DNA from 2 places in the Actinomadura sp. WAC 06369 genome. Region 1 is predicted to be linked to the other one. Evidence: riboswitches for the same ligand, from Rfam matches in the RefSeq annotation. Region 1 holds a riboswitch; the other holds the start of a gene.

Evidence for each region. Region 1 has a riboswitch for glycine ahead of gcvT (glycine cleavage system aminomethyltransferase GcvT). Riboswitches for the same ligand answer to the same signal wherever they lie in the genome.
Region 2: it holds a riboswitch for glycine, as region 1 does, so the genes downstream of both, gcvP (aminomethyl-transferring glycine dehydrogenase) here and gcvT (glycine cleavage system aminomethyltransferase GcvT) in region 1, are expected to answer to the same signal.

Annotation. Positions count from the first base shown of each region.
Region 1 is NZ_QHJN01000114.1:14,387-22,984, reverse strand. It holds gene DMH08_RS26935 (M50 family metallopeptidase) at 1-736, opposite strand, end outside; glycine riboswitch at 1,029-1,124, shown strand; glycine riboswitch at 1,129-1,217, shown strand; gene gcvT (glycine cleavage system aminomethyltransferase GcvT) at 1,292-2,401, shown strand; gene gcvH (glycine cleavage system protein GcvH) at 2,418-2,822, shown strand; gene glyA (serine hydroxymethyltransferase) at 2,825-4,087, shown strand; gene DMH08_RS26915 (L-serine ammonia-lyase) at 4,141-5,514, shown strand; gene DMH08_RS26910 (hypothetical protein) at 5,508-5,819, shown strand; gene DMH08_RS26900 (hypothetical protein) at 6,071-6,643, opposite strand; gene DMH08_RS26895 (DUF6286 domain-containing protein) at 6,643-7,257, opposite strand; gene DMH08_RS26890 (Asp23/Gls24 family envelope stress response protein) at 7,254-7,637, opposite strand; gene DMH08_RS26885 (hypothetical protein) at 7,634-7,834, opposite strand; gene DMH08_RS41905 (hypothetical protein) at 7,848-8,246, opposite strand; gene DMH08_RS26875 (Asp23/Gls24 family envelope stress response protein) at 8,243-8,598, opposite strand, start outside.
Region 2 is NZ_QHJN01000017.1:51,413-60,010, forward strand. It holds gene ftsR (transcriptional regulator FtsR) at 27-722, shown strand; gene DMH08_RS07515 (bifunctional nuclease family protein) at 877-1,347, shown strand; gene DMH08_RS07520 (MerR family transcriptional regulator) at 1,803-2,402, shown strand; gene DMH08_RS07525 (lysylphosphatidylglycerol synthase transmembrane domain-containing protein) at 2,457-4,928, opposite strand; glycine riboswitch at 5,248-5,342, shown strand; glycine riboswitch at 5,343-5,455, shown strand; gene gcvP (aminomethyl-transferring glycine dehydrogenase) at 5,518-8,406, shown strand; gene DMH08_RS07535 (sensor histidine kinase) at 8,528-8,598, shown strand, end outside.

The sequences.
Region 1 (8,598 bases):
CGTTGCGCGCGATCGGGACGCTCACCTGCCGCGTCCGCCCGTCGCGCTCGATCGTCATCGGGACGGTCTTGTTCGCCGAGTCGCGGATCAGGAGCTGGAGCTGCTCGTAGTCCTCGATGCGGGTGCCGCCGAACGAGACGACGCGGTCGCCGGACTGGAGCCCGGCCTGCCGCGCCGGGGTGGGCGTGGCGCCCGCGGGGCAGGTGTCGACGTTCGCGGCCTGGCTCGCGGGGATGATGCAGTCGGAGACCTGGTTGATGACGGGCTTGCTCACGTACGTGCCGAGGCCCATGATCAGGATGCCGAAGAACACCACCGCGAGCAGCAGGTTCATCGCGGGGCCGCCGAACATGATCAGCAGCTTCTGCCACCAGGGCTTGGCGTAGAAGACGCGGTTCTCGTCACCGGGCCGGACCTCTTCGAGGGCCGCGCCGCGCGCCGACTCGATCAGCCCCTGCCACGGGCCGGTGCTGATCTGCCGGATCTCGCCGGGCTTGTCGCCTTTGCGGGGCGGCAGCATGCCGATCATCCGGATGTAGCCGCCGAGCGGGATCCATTTGATCCCGTACTCGGTCTCGCCCTTGTGCCGCGACCACAGCGTGGGGCCGAAGCCGACCATGAACTGGGTCGTGCGCACCTTGAACAGCTTGGCGAAGGAGAAGTGCCCCAGTTCGTGCAGCGCGATGGACGCCATCAGGCCGAAGAAAAGGATGAGTACGCCGGCCAGCCAGCCCATGCGTCACGCCCCTCCGGTCGTCCGAGCCCCGCCCGGCGGGGTGATCTCCGTGAACCAACTCAGCGTACGTCATGCGGCGGGCCGTCCGGATGCCCCGGGAATCGCCCATTCCGAAGGTCATTTTGCGTATGACGCCCAAATATGGACGAGCCGGTTGGCGAAGCCGCCGATATCCGCGCGCCCCCGGTGGCGCGCGTGATGGCGCGGCCCCGTCCGTCCGCCGGGCCCGTCCGCCGGACGCGGCGGGGCTGGTCGGTCCGGCGACGCCGCTGCTAGCCTGACGCGAAGCCGTTGATCCCGTGCGGGAGAGTCCCCGGCAGCCGGCCCGGGACGCCGAAGGAGCAAATCCTCCCCGGAACCTCTCAGGCCCACGGACCGCACGGACCAGGCGACCTCTGGAAAGCGGGGACCCCGGTCCCCCGCCGAAGGTGAAAGCCCGCCGTCCGCCGCGGGTGAAGCTCTCAGGCGCCGATGACAGAGGGGGAGGCACCGAGCCGCCCGGTGCGCGAGTGGGACGATGGACCACGTCGCGCCCGTGACGAAGGAGCCGAACCCATGTCCGCCGATCCGAACGCGAAGACTCCGAGCGCGAAGACGACGCCGCTGCACGACGTCCACACGGACCTCGGCGCGCACCTCGTCGACTTCGCCGGGTACCTGATGCCGCTGCGCTACGCGAGCGAGACGGCCGAGCACCGCGCCGTCCGCACCGGCGCGGGGCTGTTCGACCTGTCCCACATGGGGGAGATCTTCCTCTCCGGGCCGGGCGCCGGGGAGGCGCTCGACCACGCGCTCGTCGGCAACCTGTCGCCGATGAAGGTCGGCAAGGCCCGCTACACGATGATCTGCGCCCCCGACGGCGGCGTGCTCGACGACCTGATCGTGTACCGGCTCGCGGACGAGACGTGGATGGTGGTCGCGAACGCCGCGAACGCGGACGTCGTCCACGACGCCCTCGCCGAGCGGGCGCGCGGGTTCGACGCGGCCGTCGAGGACCGCTCGGCCGCCTACGGGCTCGTCGCGCTGCAGGGCCCGAACGCGCAGGAGACCCTCGCGCGCTTCACCGGCGCCCCGCTCGACGGCCTCGCGTACTACTCCGTGCTCGCCGACCGGGTCGCCGGCATCGACGTGCTCGTCGCCCGCACCGGCTACACCGGCGAGGACGGCTTCGAGCTGTTTGTCGACGCGGGCGACGCCGTCCGGCTGTGGCGGGAGCTCGCGGCCGCGGACGGCGTCGTCCCGTGCGGCCTCGCGGCCCGCGACAGCCTCCGGCTGGAGGCGGGGATGCCGCTGTACGGCAACGAGCTGACGGCCGAGACCACCCCGTTCGAAGCCGGGCTGGGCCGTGTCGTCAAACTGGACAAGCCCGTCGACTTCGTCGGGAAGTCCGCCCTGGCGGCGCAGGCGCAGACCCCCGCGGGCCGTAGGCTCGTGGGACTGGTGGCGCGGGGGCGTCGCGCGCCCCGCAAGGGGTATGCGGTCGTCACGTCCGACGGCGCTCCGTGCGGCGTCGTGACGAGCGGCGCGCCGTCGCCCACACTGGGCAAGCCGATCGCCATGGCGTACCTCGACACCGGTGTCGAGGAGTCCGGGCTGGCCGTGGACGTCCGCGGCCGGGCCGAACCGGTCGACGTGGTCGCCCTGCCGTTCTACAAGCGTTCCTGAAAGAGAGAGCAACAACGTGAGCGTTCCGGAGCAGCTCCGCTACAGCGAAGAGCACGAGTGGGTGGCAGGTCTCGACGACAGCGGGCAGGCGCCCGAGGACGGCATCGTCACGGTCGGGATCACGGCCCACGCCGCCGAGGCCCTCGGGGAGATCGTCTACCTCGAGCTGCAGCCGTCCGAGGGCGACACCGTCGAGGCGGGCGAGCCCTGCGGCGAGGTGGAGTCGACCAAGTCGGTCAGCGACCTGTACTCCCCGGTCACCGGCGAGATCACCGCGATCAACACCGGCGTCGCGGACGAGCCCAGCGTGATCAACGACGACCCGTACGGGGAGGGCTGGATCTTCAAGGTGCGCATCTCCGAGGCGCCCGGCGACCTGCTCGACGCGGCCGCCTACGGCAAGCTCATCGAGGAGGCGTGAGCGTGTCCTCCTCCCTGTACGCCTCGCTGGCCGAGGCCGACCCGCAGGTCGCCGAGGCCGTCGGCGCCGAGCTGCGGCGCCAGCAGTCGACGCTGGAGATGATCGCGTCGGAGAACTTCGCGCCGACGTCGGTGCTGGAGGCGCAGGGCTCGGTCCTGACGAACAAGTACGCCGAGGGCTACCCGGGCCGCCGCTACTACGGCGGCTGCGAGTACGTGGACGTCACCGAGCAGCTCGCGATCGACCGCGCCACGGAGCTGTTCGGCGCCGAGCACGCGAACGTCCAGCCGCACAGCGGCGCGCAGGCCAACACGGCCGTGTACTTCGCGCTGCTGCAGCACGGCGACACGATCCTCGGGCTGGACCTCGCGCACGGCGGGCACCTCACCCACGGGATGCGGCTGAACTACTCCGGCAAGGTGCTGAACGTGGTGCCCTACCACGTGCGCGCGGAGGACGGCCGGGTCGACATGGACGAGGTCGCCGCGCTCGCGGCCGAGCACCGGCCGAAGATGATCGTGGCCGGCTGGTCGGCGTACCCGCGGCAGCTCGACTTCGCGGCGTTCCGGGAGATCGCCGACTCGGTCGGGGCGCTGCTCATGGTCGACATGGCGCACTTCGCGGGGCTCGTCGCGGCGGGCCTGCACCCCTCGCCCGTCCCGCACGCGGACATCGTCACCACGACGACGCACAAGACGCTGGGCGGGCCGCGCGGCGGGCTGATCCTGTCCCGCGAGGAGTACGGCAAGAAGATCAACTCGGCGGTGTTCCCGGGCATGCAGGGCGGGCCGCTGGAGCACGTGATCGCCGCGAAGGCGGTGGCGCTGAAGATCGCCGGGTCGGACGAGTTCCGCGCGCGGCAGTCGCGCACCGTCGAGGGCGCGAAGATCCTGGCCGAGCGGCTCCTCGCCGAGGACTCGGCGAAGGCCGGGGTGAAGGTGCTGACCGGCGGCACCGACGTCCACCTGGTCCTGGTCGACCTCGTGGACTCGGAGCTGACCGGGCGGGACGCCGAGGACCGCCTCCACGACATCGGGATCACCGTCAACCGGAACGCCGTCCCGAACGACCCGCGCCCGCCGATGGTGACGTCCGGGCTGCGGATCGGCACCCCGGCGCTGGCCACCCGCGGGTTCACGACGGAGGACTTCGCCGAGGTCGCCGACGTGATCGCGCTGGCGCTCCAGCCGTCGTTCGACCGGGACGCGCTGGCCGCGCGGGTGAAGACCCTCGCGGACCGGCACCCGCTGTACCCGAACCTCTAGATCGCCGCTCCCCTCCGCCCGGGCGCCGGGCGGAGGGGAGCGCGGGGGCATCCATGGCCATCAGCGTTTTCGACCTGTTCAAGATCGGTATCGGTCCTTCGTCCTCGCACACCGGCGGCCCGATGGCGGCCGCGCACCGGTTCGCCCGCGGCCTGGACCGGGACGGGCTGCTGGAGAAGACGGCGTCCGTCCGGGCCGTCCTGTACGGGTCCCTCGGGCTGACGGGCAAGGGGCACGGCAGCGACAAGGCCGTGATCCTCGGCCTGGGGGGCGACAAGCCCGAGACCGTGGACGTCGACACGGCCGACGAGCGCGTCGCGGACGTCCGGGCCCGCGGGAGGCTGCGGCTGTTCGGCGCCCGGGACGTCCCGTTCGAGGTCGGCGAGCACCTGGTGTTCGAGCGGAAGGAATCGCTGCCGGGGCACCCGAACGGCATGCGGTTCACCGCGTTCGACGACGCGGGGAACGAACTGCGCGCGAAGGTGTACTACTCGGTCGGCGGCGGGTTCGTCGTGGACGAGAACGCGGCCGGCGCCGACCGCATCAAGCCGGACGACACCGTCCTGCCGCACCGCTTCGACACGGCCGCCGAGCTGCTGGAGCGCTGCGCGGACACGGGCCTGTCGGTCTCGGGGCTCATGCTGGAGAACGAGCGCGCGTTCGGCCGCTCGACCGCCGAGATCCGCGCGGGCCTCCTGGACCTCTGGCGGGTCATGCGGGCGTGCGTCGACCGCGGCTGCGACAGCGAGGGCCTGCTGCCCGGCGGCCTGAAGGTCCGCCGCCGCGCACCCCAGCTGCACCGGCAGCTCATGGCGGAGAAGCCCGCCGACCCCCTGCACGCGATGGACTGGGTGACGCTGTTCGCGCTGGCCGTCAACGAGGAAAACGCGGCGGGCGGCCGGATCGTCACCGCCCCGACGAACGGGGCCGCGGGCATCGTCCCGGCCGTCCTGCACTACTACGACCGCTTCGTCCCCGGACGGGACGACGACGGGATCGTCCGCTTCCTGCTGGCCGCCGGGGCGATGGGCGTGCTGTTCAAGCAGAACGCGTCCATCTCCGGCGCGGAGGTGGGCTGCCAGGGGGAGGTCGGGTCGGCCTGCTCGATGGCGGCGGCCGGCCTCACCGAGGTCTTCGGCGGGACGCCCGCGCAGGTGGAGAACGCGGCCGAGATCGGCATCGAGCACAACCTCGGGCTGACGTGCGACCCGGTGGGCGGGCTCGTCCAGGTGCCGTGCATCGAGCGGAACGCCGTCGGCGCCGTCAAGGCGATCAGCGCGGCCCGCATCGCCCTCCGCGGCGACGGCCGCCACTTCGTCACGCTCGACAAGGCGATCAAGACCATGCGCGACACCGGCCGCGACATGCTCGACAAGTACAAGGAGACGAGCCGAGGCGGCCTGGCCGTCAACGTCATCGAATGCTGACGCTGAGTCTCAGGCTGCGCGGTATTTGCGCTGATCGGCCGGACCACCCGAACGACCCGAGCGGCACCGCCACCGACGCCACGCCCACGATCGAGGAGGCCGCCGACCTCGTCTTCGAGATGCGCGAAGCGCTGTTCGCGAGGCTTGCGCGGGCCGGCGGACGCGGCGAGCACCGGGCGCTGCTCGGGGAGGTCATCAACGAGGACGCCCTGCTGCGCGACCGGCTGGGGGAAGGTGTGCTCACTCGCCCGACCTCGTGGGGATCGACGCGGCGCTCCGCCGCGGGCGGGTGCCGGGGCAGGTGAAGGCCCAGGGGGCGCGGTGGAAATGGGAAGTGCCGCGCCCCCCGGGCCGGCGGGCCGCTCAGTGGAAGGGGCCCCTGCCGTGATCCGTGTGTTCCCTCCGTACGTCGTAGAGCCCCTCTGCGGAGCCGCCCGTGCGTGGGTGGTGGGACAAGCGCGCCTCCTCTTGCTCTCGACGTCAGGTTCTGTATTCGGACATTAGTCGCATATCCGACACCAGCGGCCCAACGGCGTTCCAAAGCGTCGTCAAGGCTTCAGACGACGGTCGTCGGTTCGTCCTTCGGCACCAGGCGCAGCCGGACGACCGTCGGCACCGTCTCGCGCTCGAGCGCGGCGCACAGGCGGGGGACGCCCTCCTCCTGGATGCGGCGGCGCAGGTCGGCGGCGTCCGCGCGGTGCCCGTAGGCGACGCTGAGGTGCAGCTCGGGCTCGCGGGACGAGCCGAGCAGCCGGGCGCGGACCCGGCGGACGCCCGGGTACTCCTCGATCTCCCGCTCCAGCGCCCCGGTGACGGCCTTCGCCGACAGGCGCGTCCGGCCGCCGTCGGGGTCCGGCTCCATCGCGAGTTCGGGGACGCGGCGGGTGCGGACCTGCCCGACCAGCCAGAGGACGCCCACGAGGGCGAGGACGACGGCGGCGGCCGCGATCGCGGGCCAGAACCACGCGTTGTCCTCGGCGAACCGCCGGACGTCCGAGGACAGCACCCGCGCGGACGGGTCGGCGAACAGGCCGGCGCCGCGGGCGAGGCCCGCCCCGCCGGCGGCGAGCAGGACGGCGCCCAGCACGATGAGGCCGGTGCGGTTCGTGCGGGCGGGGTGCCGGTCCATCAGTCCCCCTCGGCCCGGAGGCGGACCTTGACCGCGCGGGGCGGGAACGGCCGGAGCCGGTCGAGCCGCTCCTGGACGGACGAAGCGACGCCCTGCCCGAGGCCCTCGGGATCGTGCACGGGCGTTTCGGCGCGCACCTTCACCGTGCGGCGGCCGAGCTTCACCTTGCGGACGCGCGAGACGCCGGGGGCGTCCTCGGCGGCGGCAGCGGCGGCGCGCTTCAGCCCGCGCCGGTTCACGCCCATCATCACGTCCGGGTCGTCGCCCTGCAGCGGCACCATGCGGGTGCGGCCGGGCAGCAGCCCGGCGAGGACGAAGAGCAGGCCCAGCGCGGCGAGCGCGGCGGTGATGCCGAGGACCTTCGGGTCGTCCCAGGCGGCGTCCGAGACCCGTTCGTACGGGATGAGGTGCCAGGGCCGGTCGAGCAGGCCGGTGATCACCTCGATGGCGGTGAGGACGGCGGCGGCGGTCAGCAGGACCGCGGCGAGCGTCGCGACCCGGACGCGCCGGGACCGGAACGCGTGCCGGGCGGCCCGGTCGGCCTCGCGGGCCCGGACGGCCCGGTCGGCGTGCCCGGTACGGGGCGGGCGGACGTGCCCCGCGTGCGTCGTCATCGGACCGTCCTCTCGCGCGCGGCCGGGTGCTCCAGTTCGGCGACGTCCACGTCCACCTGCCGGACGGTCAGCCCGGTCAGCCGCTCGACCCGTTCGCGCACGGTGTCGCGGACGCGGCGGGCCGTCTCCCGCACCGGCATCGGGTAGGTCACCGACAGCGCGACCCGCGCGGTGACGATGTGGCCGTCCACCCGGACCTCGGTGCGGGCGGTGCGGCGCCCGGGGACGGGCACGCCGAGCAGCGAGCGGCCGAGCCCGCCGGACTCCTCGACCTCGCCGGCGGCGCGGGCCGCGATGCGCGCGACGGCCCGGTCGCTGATCCGCGTCTCGCCCCGTGCGTCCGGCGGCGCGGCCCGCCGGGCGCCGGGCGGCGCGGTCATCGCGGCCGCTTCCCGGTGTTCAGCGTGAACAGCTGCCGGATGTCCAGCTCGCCCTCGATGGCGCGGCCCACCAGGAAGCCGAACGCGCCGAGCAGCAGCACGATGAAGAACGCGCCGAAGCCGCCGAACGCGCCCGCGAACCCGAGCGCGATGCCGAACGCCAGGCCGACCAGCGGCCACAGCAGTCTCATGTCCATCCGGATCTCCCCCTCAGCTCGCCGCGTCGGCGAGGTCTCCGATCAGCACGTCGACCGCGCGCCCCTCGCACAGCGGGCGGACGAGCCCGCGGACGTCCTCGGCGACCAGCGGCAGCGGCCGCCCGTACCGGGCGACGATCCCGACCTCGACCACGCCGGCGCGGACGGCGACGCCCGCGAACGGGGCGCCCGGCCGGTAGGTCGCGACGCGGCCGTGCGGGCCGGCCGTCAGCGCCACGACGTCCGCGCACGACAGCACCCGTTCGGCGATGCGCTCGGCGAGGGCCTCGGCCGGCGACGGCTCGACCGGCGGCGCCGCCGGTCCCGCGGCGGGGGCCGAGCCCGCACCGGGGGCCGGCCCGGTCTGCCGCGGCACCGCGGACCGCTCCGGCGCGTTCGTCCAAGTGATCATCGGACCCGCGGCTCCTCGGGCTGCTGCTGCTCGTCCTCCTCGGCGAGGTGCACGTCGTCGACGGCGATGTTCACCTCGACGACCTCCAGCCCGCACATGTGCTCGATCTCGTTGCTGACGTTGCGGCGGACCGCGTTCGCCAGGTCCGGGATGGAGACGCCGTACTCGACGACGACATCGATGTCCACGGCGGCCTGCCGCTCCCCGACCTGCACCTGCACGCCCTGCGTGGTGTCGCTCGACATGCCGGGCATCCGTTCGCGCATCGAGCCGATCGTGCGGCTCATCCCGGCGCCCATCGCGTACACGCCGCCGACCTGCCGGGCGGCCATCGACGCGATCTTGGCGACCA
Region 2 (8,598 bases), on a different contig from region 1:
TGAACGCGCAACCGGCCAGGTCCCTGATGACGATAGGGGACGTCCTCGGGCTGCTCCGGCCCGAGTTCCCCGACATCACCATCTCCAAGATCAGGTTCCTGGAGTCCGAGGGGCTGATCGAACCGCAGCGCAGCCCCTCGGGCTACCGCAAGTTCGGCGCCGGAGACGTCGAACGCCTCCGCTTCGTCCTCACCGCGCAGCGCGACCACTACATGCCGCTGCGCGCGATCCGGCAGCACCTCGAGGCCCGCGACCGCGGCGAGGCGGTCCCGCCGCTGGGCGCCCGCCGCCCCGAGCCCGACCGGAGCCGCCCCCGCACCCTCGTCGCCGCCGACGCGACCGCCGAGACCGCCGCCGTCCGGCTCACCCGCCGCCAGCTCCTCGACGGCGCCGGGATCGACGAGGCGCTCCTCGGCCGCCTGGAGGAGTACGGGCTGATCCGCCGCCGCGGCGCCCACTACGAGGCGGAGGCCCTCACCGTCGCCCGCGCCGCCGCCGCGCTCGGCGACTACGGTTTCGAGGTGCGGCACCTGCGGGCCGTCAAGGCCGCCGCCGACCGGCAGGCCGGGCTCATCGAGCAGACCGTCGCGCCCCAGCTGCGCCGCCGCAGCCCGGACGCCCACGAGCAGGCCGCCGAGACCGCCCGCGAGATCGCCGCGCTGTCGGTGAAGCTGCACGCCGCCCTGCTGTCGGCGAGCCTCCGGGAAAGCCTCGACCACTGATCACCCGCGCCTCGCAGGATTTTGCCGCCCCCGGGGCGCGGCGTTCCGTCCGAACCTGGGTGTACGTTGGCTACAGGGCTCGGGTTTCGGGCTCGGCGGGACTCGGTCCGGCCGCACGCGGATGATCGAGACAGCGAACGAGCAGGGAGCCGCAGTGAAGCAGATGGAGGTCGTCGGCGTCCGGGTCGAGATGCCCTCCAATCAGCCGATCGTCCTGTTGAAGGAGACGGAGGGCGAGCGGTACCTGCCCATCTGGATCGGGGCCGTCGAGGCCACGGCGATCGCCTTCGCCCAGCAGGGCGTGCTGCCCGCGCGCCCCCTCACCCACGACCTCTTCCGCGACGTCCTCGACGCGCTGAGCGTCCAGCTGAGCACCGTGAACATCACCGCGCTCCGCGAGGGCATCTTCTTCGCCGACCTGGTCTTCTCCAACGGCGTGGAAGTCAGCGCCCGGCCGTCCGACTCCATCGCGCTCGCCCTGCGCACCGGCGCCACGATCTTCGCCAGCGAGGACATCCTCGAAGAGGCCGGCGTGGCCATCCCGGACGAGCAGGAGGACGAGGTCGAGAAGTTCCGCGAGTTCCTCGACACCATCACCCCCGAGGACTTCGGCCGCGCCGGCTGACCCGGCGCCGCGCCTCCCGCGGGCCCGCACGGTCCCGTCGGCGCGCTCCCGCGCGGGGCGGAGGCGCACCGCTGACCCGGGCTTCACGAACCCGCTCAACGATCTTGAAAGACGCGGGGTCGTTTGCGCCGCCGCAGCGGGGTAGGTACGCCTGGGACGGGGGCGCCCGTGGGGAATATCACTCCGCGAGGTATATTCGAGGTCTGACGCCATTGGTCGTACATCGTCCTGGGAGTTGGCGGTTTCCGGGGGGCGTCCGGCGGGGTAGGACCGCAGTGGCGGAAAAGGTGCGCGGTTTGCCCACGTGAAGCCGGTTCATCCGGGCATGCGACGCGCCGACGGCGAACGTTGACCACACCCTGACCGGCACCTACCGTGCTGGTGGAACACCCGTGGTGTAATTCGTCAAACCCCCTTGACGAACCGGCACGGGCTGATAGAAGCCGGAGGTCCGCGTGGCGGTGAGCAGCGGCGAGGGCAAGGCCACCCCCGACAGGCACGTCGCGTCCCGGCGCGCCGGAGAGCAGGGCCTGCTCTTCGACACGCGGGTGTCGGCTCCGCCGGAGGACGTCGGCTACCGCGGCCCGACGGCCTGCTCGGCGGCGGGCATCACCTACCGCCAGCTGGACTACTGGGCCCGCACCAAGCTCGTCGAGCCCAGCGTGCGGTCGGCGCACGGATCCGGCAGCCAGCGGCTGTACAGCTTCCGCGACATCCTGGTCCTCAAAGTCGTGAAGCGGCTCCTGGACACGGGCGTGTCGCTGCAGCAGATCCGCACCGCCGTGACCCACCTGCGCGACCGCGGCGTCCAGGACCTCGCGCAGATCACGCTCATGAGCGACGGCGTCAGCGTCTACGAGTGCACCTCGCCCGACGAGGTCGTCGACCTCCTCCAGGGCGGGCAGGGCGTGTTCGGCATAGCGCTGGGACGGGTGTGGCAGGAGGTCGAGGGGAGCCTCGCCGAACTGCCCGCCGAACGGGCCGCCACCAGCGACCGCGACGACCACCCCCACGACGAACTCGCCGACCGGCGGCGCGCCCGCCGCACCGGCTAGCCGCACGTCCCACCGCACGGCCCACCGCACGTCAGGCCGCACGTGAGGCCGCGGCTAGAGCGACTCCTTGCGCTGGAGGTACGCGAACGCCGCCCAGCCGGGCAGCACCGGCAGCCACAGCGTCAGCAGGCGGTACAGCAGGACGGCCGACGCCGCCGTCTCCGCCCCCAGCCCCGAGATCGTCAGCGCCAGCGTCAGCGCCCCCTCCACCGCGCCGAGGCCGCCGGGCGTCGGCACCGCCGACCCCACCGCGTTCGCCGTCAGGAACACCACCACCACCGTCGTCCACGGCAGCGAACCGCCGAACGCGCGGATCGAGGCGTCCAGGCACAGCACGAAGCCCACCGTCAGCAGCAGCGAGCCGCCGATCCCGGTGAACAGCTTCCGCGGCGACTGCAGGACGTCCACCAGCCGCGGCACCACGCCCGAGAACATGCTGCGCAGCCGGCCGGTGACCACCCGCCGCACCCGCGGGATCGTCATCGCCAGCCCCGCGACCAGCCCGATCAGCAGCACCGCGACCACGACGGTGCGGGACGGCGCCAGGTCCTTCGTCGCCGTGCCCGTCGACCCGGTCAGGAAGCCGAACAGCACCAGCAGCAGGACGTGCACCACCAGCCCGACGAGCTGGGACGCGCCGACGCTCGCCACCGCCGGGCCCGGCCGGACGCCCGACCGCTGCAGGTACCGGGTGTTGACCGCGACGCCGCCGACCGCCGCCGGCGCCACCAGCTTCACGAACGACGCGGCGACCTGCACCAGCACCGTCCGCCACAGGGGGAGCCGTTCGGGGACGAAGCCCATCAGCATGAACGCCGCCGCCAGGTAGGTCAGCGCCGCCCCGCCGAGCGCCACCCCCGCCCACCACCAGGTCGCCTTCGCGACCAGCTGCATCAGGTCGACGCTGCCGAACTGCGGGATCACGATGTAGGCGGCGATCGACAGCGCCACCATGCTGAAGATCGTTCGCGGCCGGAACCGCTCCAGCCGGACGGGCGCGGCCTCCGACTCGGGCTTCAGCCGGGCGATCTCCTCCCGGATGCGCGGCAGCAGCTCCCGGTCCCGCCGCACCGCCTGCCGCGTCGCCCGGGACAGCGCCACCCGCTGCAGCATCGGCACCGCCGCCGCCAGCGCCTCCTCGCCCAGCACCGGCACCGCCGTCCGCACGGCGCGCTCCGGGCCGACCCGCAGCGCCAGGGTCGTGAGCAGCTGCGCGAGGTCGAGCCGCAGCGCCAGGTCGCCCGCCGCGATCTCCCCGGACCACAGGTCGACGAGGTGGGCGGCGCCGTCGTCGCCGACCAGGACCGCGTCCTCCTCCAGGCGGCGGTGCGCCAGCCGGCCCTTCTGCAGCAGCCCGAACTGCCGCCACACGTCCGTCAGCAGCTCGTCGGTGACCTCCTCCGCGGGGACGTCGCGCAGCCGCCGCCCCGGCACGTGCTCGTACGCGAGCAGCGCCGCCTGCGTCCCCACCTCGAGCGTGCCGACCAGGCGCGGGGTGCGGGCGCCCGCCGCGGCGGCGGCGTACGCGGTGAGCGACTCCTGCTCCAGCGACCGGCGCAGCGACCGCAGCGTCCGCCCGGTCGTGGTGCGCCGCAGCCGCAGCATCCGCCACAGCCGGTACGGCAGCCCGGCGGTCTGCTGGTCGCGGTCCAGGACCCGCAGCTCCAGATGCCAGGCCCCGGTGCCCCCGCCGGACGCCGGGACCGGGTCGGCCCCGGCGGGGGAGGAGGCCAGCAGGACGCCGTAGCGGCGCGCCTCCTCGCCGCCGTCCGCGGGATCGTCGAGCCGCGCCGCCCGCCGCGGGCACAGCCCCAGCCGCTCCAGCGCCGTCACCACCGTCATGCCCGTCGGGCGCGGGTTCGGGGTGCCGACCGCGTACAGGGTGCCGTGCCCGATCGCGCGGCCGAGGAAGTACGTCGCCGCGAGCGCCGACACCGACGCGTAGGCGGCGGTCAGGCCGGTCAGCGCGGCCAGCCCGATCATGGACCAGGTGGCCGTCTGCCAGCGGATCCGCCCGGCCATCCCGACCACGCTGACGAACGCGATCACCGGGGCGATGTCGGTGTGCACGGGGGCCGTGTCGGTGCCGCCCCAGATCAGCGAGTCGAGCACGCCGCCGGGCGCGGCCTGCACGACCAGGTCGTCCAGGGTGATGGTGACGGCGAGCGCGATCATCGCGGCGAGCAGCGCGATGGCGACCCGCATGCCGTCCTTGTGGAACAGCCGCTCGACGGCGAACGCGATCGGCACGGCCAGCACGCCGAAGCTCGACGCCAGGGTGGCCAGCGCCAGCAGCAGCTGGGGCGCGTGGGCGGTGCCCTCGGCGATGTCGGTCTGGATGCCGTGCGTGGTCTGCTGCGCGAACGACACCAGCAGCATGACCGCGGCCAGCCCCGCGCAGGAGACGCCGAACCGGATCGCGTCGGACGGGCGGCGGATGCGGTCCGGCTGCGCGGGCTCGTCGACGGGCACGCCCGCGGACGCGCCCCGCCTCGGGCGCACCGCCTCGTCGTGCGTCCGCGTCACCCGTCCCCGCTCCGGCCGTCCGGCGTGCTGATCGGCGTTCCGGCGATCAGCGTTCCGGTGCTCAGTGTTCCGGTGATCAGCGTCCCAGAACCGGCCGCGCTCGGTCGAGCGGCGGACCCCCGTCCGGCCGTCGCTCCGTCCACCCGTCGCCCCTCGTCGTCCGTCCCGCCGCGTGCCCGGCGGGGCGGTCATATCGTACTGTCCGGGGTACTCGCCGGTACGGCACCGGCGCCGAGGTCACGGCGGTGGAGATCCCGTTCCGGCACCGGGACGATCGCGGGCCGCCGCGGTTGGGTAGGGTTTGTCCCGGACATGCCGTCGACCCTGTGCGGGAGAGACCTCACGCAGCCGGCGTGGGGCGCCGAAGGGGCAACCTCCCCGGAACCTCTCAGGCAAAAGGACCGCTCGGGCGAGGCACCTCTGGAAAGCAGGCGTCGATCCCGGCGGAACGGGAACGGCGGCTCACCGAAGGGGAAACCCCGCGCGCGCGGGTGAAGCTCTCAGGTGCCGATGACAGAGGGGGAGACCGGCCGTCGGCCCGCGCGCCGTCGGTGGACCTGAGCGACCGCAGCTGCCAGGAGGCTCCTCCATGACCGCCCAGTTCTTCGCCCCCGTGGCCGCGCCGCAGCATCCCCGCGCCGCGTTCGCCGACCGGCACATCGGGCCCTCCCAGGCCGACCGCGACCGGATGCTGGCCGCGATCGGCTACTCGGGCGCGGAGGCGCTGATCGACGAGGCGGTCCCCGCCGCGATCCGCACCGGCCGCCCGCTGGACCTGCCGCCCGCGCTGAGCGAGACCGCCGCGCTCGACCGGCTCCGCGAGCTCGCCGCCCGCAACACCGTCCTCACCTCCATGATCGGCCTCGGCTACCACGGGACGACCACGCCGGGCGTGATCATGCGGAACATTCTGGAGAACCCCGGCTGGTACACCGCCTACACCCCGTACCAGCCGGAGATCTCGCAGGGCCGCCTGGAGGCGCTGCTGAACTTCCAGACCGTCGTCGCCGACCTGACCGGGCTGCCGGTCGCGAACGCCTCCATGCTGGACGAGGGCACGGCCGCCGCCGAGGCGATGGCGCTCGCGCACCGCGCGTCCCGGCGCAAGGAGCCCGGGCGGTTCCTCGTGGACGCCGACGCGCTCCCGCAGACGATCGAGGTCGTCCGCACCCGCGCCGTCCCGCTCGGGATCGAGGTGGTGGTCGCCGACGTGTCCGGCGGGCTGCCCGACGGCGACTTCTTCGGCGTGCTGCTGCAGTACCCGGGCGCGTCCGGTGCCGTCCGCGACCTGGCGCCGCTGTCCGCGCGGGCCCGCGAGCGGGGCGCGACGGTCGTCGTCGCCGCCGACCTGCTCGCGCTGACGCTGCTGCGCCCGCCGGGGGAGTCGGGCGCCGACATCGCGGTCGGGTCCGCGCAGCGGTTCGGCGTCCCGTACGGCTTCGGCGGCCCGCACGCCGGGTACATGGCGGTCGCCGACGACCTGCGGCGGCAGCTGCCCGGACGGCTCGTCGGCGTGTCCGTCGACGCCGACGGGTCGCCCGCCTACCGGCTCGCCCTGCAGACCCGCGAGCAGCACATCCGCCGCGAGAAGGCCACCAGCAACATCTGCACCGCCCAGGTGCTCCTCGCGGTGATGGCGAGCATGTACGCCGTCTACCACGGCCCCGAGGGGCTCGCCGCGATCGCGCAGCGCGCGCACCGCCGGGCCGCCGAGCTCGCCGACGGGCTCCGCCGCGGCGGCGTCGAGGTCGTGCACGGCGCGTTCTTCGACACCGTCCTCGCCCGCGTCCCCGGCCGCGCCGCCGAGGTCGTCGCCGCCGCCCGCGGGCGCGGCGTCAACCTGCGGCAGGACGGACCCGACCGCGTCGGCGTCGCGTGCGACGAGACGACGCTGCCCGAGCACGTCGCCGCCGTCCTCGAGGCGTTCGGCGTCGACGCGGGCGCCGCCGGGGACGCGGACGGCGCCGCCGAGGCGCTCCCCGACGGGCTGCGGCGGGAGAGCCCCTACCTGACGCACCCCGTCTTCCACGCGCACCGCTCCGAGACCGCGATGCTGCGCTACCTGCGCCGCCTCCAGGACAAGGACATCGCCCTCGACCGGTCGATGATCCCGCTCGGCTCCTGCACGATGAAGCTGAACGCGACCGCCGAGATGGAGCCGATCACCTGGCCGGAGTTCGCGAACGTCCACCCGTTCGCGCCGCTGGACCAGGCCGCCGGGTACGTCGAGCTGATCGGGGAGCTGGAGGCGAACCTCGCCGAGATCACCGGCTACGCGAAGGTGTCGGTGCAGCCGAACGCCGGGTCGCAGGGCGAGCTGGCCGGGCTGCTCGCCATCCGCGGCTACCACGCGTCGCGCGGCGAGCGGCACCGCGACGTCTGCCTGATCCCGTCGTCCGCGCACGGCACCAACGCCGCGAGCGCCGTCATGGCGGGGATGCGCGTCGTCGTCGTGAAGTGCGACGAGGGCGGCAACGTCGCCCTGGACGACCTGCACGCCAAGATCGAGAAGCACGGCGACCGGCTCGCCGCGATCATGGTGACGTACCCGTCCACGCACGGCGTGTTCGAGGAGACGATCACCGAGGTGTGCGGGGCCGTGCACGCGGCGGGCGGCCAGGTCTACGTGGACGGCGCCAACCTCAACGCCCTCGTCGGGCTCGCCCGTCCCGGCGAGTTCGGCTCGGACGTCTCGCACCTCAACCTGCACAAGACGTTCTGCATCCCGCACGGCGGCGGCGGGCCGGGCGTCGGCCCGGTCGGCGTCCGCGAGCACCTCGCGCCGTTCCTGCCGAGCCACCCGCTGCGGCCGGAGGCCGGACCGTCCGACACCGGCGTGGGGCCCATCTCGGCGGCGCCGTGGGGCTCGGCGGGCATCCTGCCGATCTCGTGGGCGTACATCGCGATGATGGGCCCGGACGGGCTGCGCGCCGCCACCGAGGGCGCGATCATCGCCGCGAACTACCTCGCCGCGCGCCTCGCCCCGCACTACCCCATCCTCTACACGGGCCGGAACGGGCTCGTCGCGCACGAGTGCATCGCCGACCTCCGCAAGATCACCAAGGAGACCGGGATCACCGCGGAGGACGTCGCCAAGCGGCTCATCGACTACGGCTTCCACGCCCCGACCCTGTCGTTCCCGGTCGCCGGCACCCTGATGATCGAGCCGACCGAGAGCGAGGACCTCGCCGAGCTCGACCGGTTCTGCGACGCGATGATCGAGATCCGGCGGGAGATCCAGCGGGTCGCCGACGGCGGCTACGACCGCGACGACAACCCGCTGAAGAACGCGCCGCACACCGCCGCGCAGCTGATCGCCGACGGCTGGAAGCACCCCTACACCCGCGAGGAGGCCGCCTACCCGCTGCCCGCGCTGCGCGAGGGCAAGTACTGGCCGCCGGTCCGCCGCATCGACCAGGCGTACGGCGACCGCAACCTCGTGTGCTCGTGCCCGCCGCCCGAAGCGTTCGAGGACTGACCGTTCGAGGACGGACCGTTCGAGAAGCGACCGTTCGAGGACCGACCGTCCGGGGAGCGGTGGGCGACCCCCTACTTCGGTAGGTGCCGCCCCCGCTCCCGCCGCCGCTACCTTGGGGCCCGTGAACAGGGGAAACCACGGCCGGGCGGCAGCCGTCATGGTCGCCGCGACCGGCGTCCTCGCCGCGCTGAC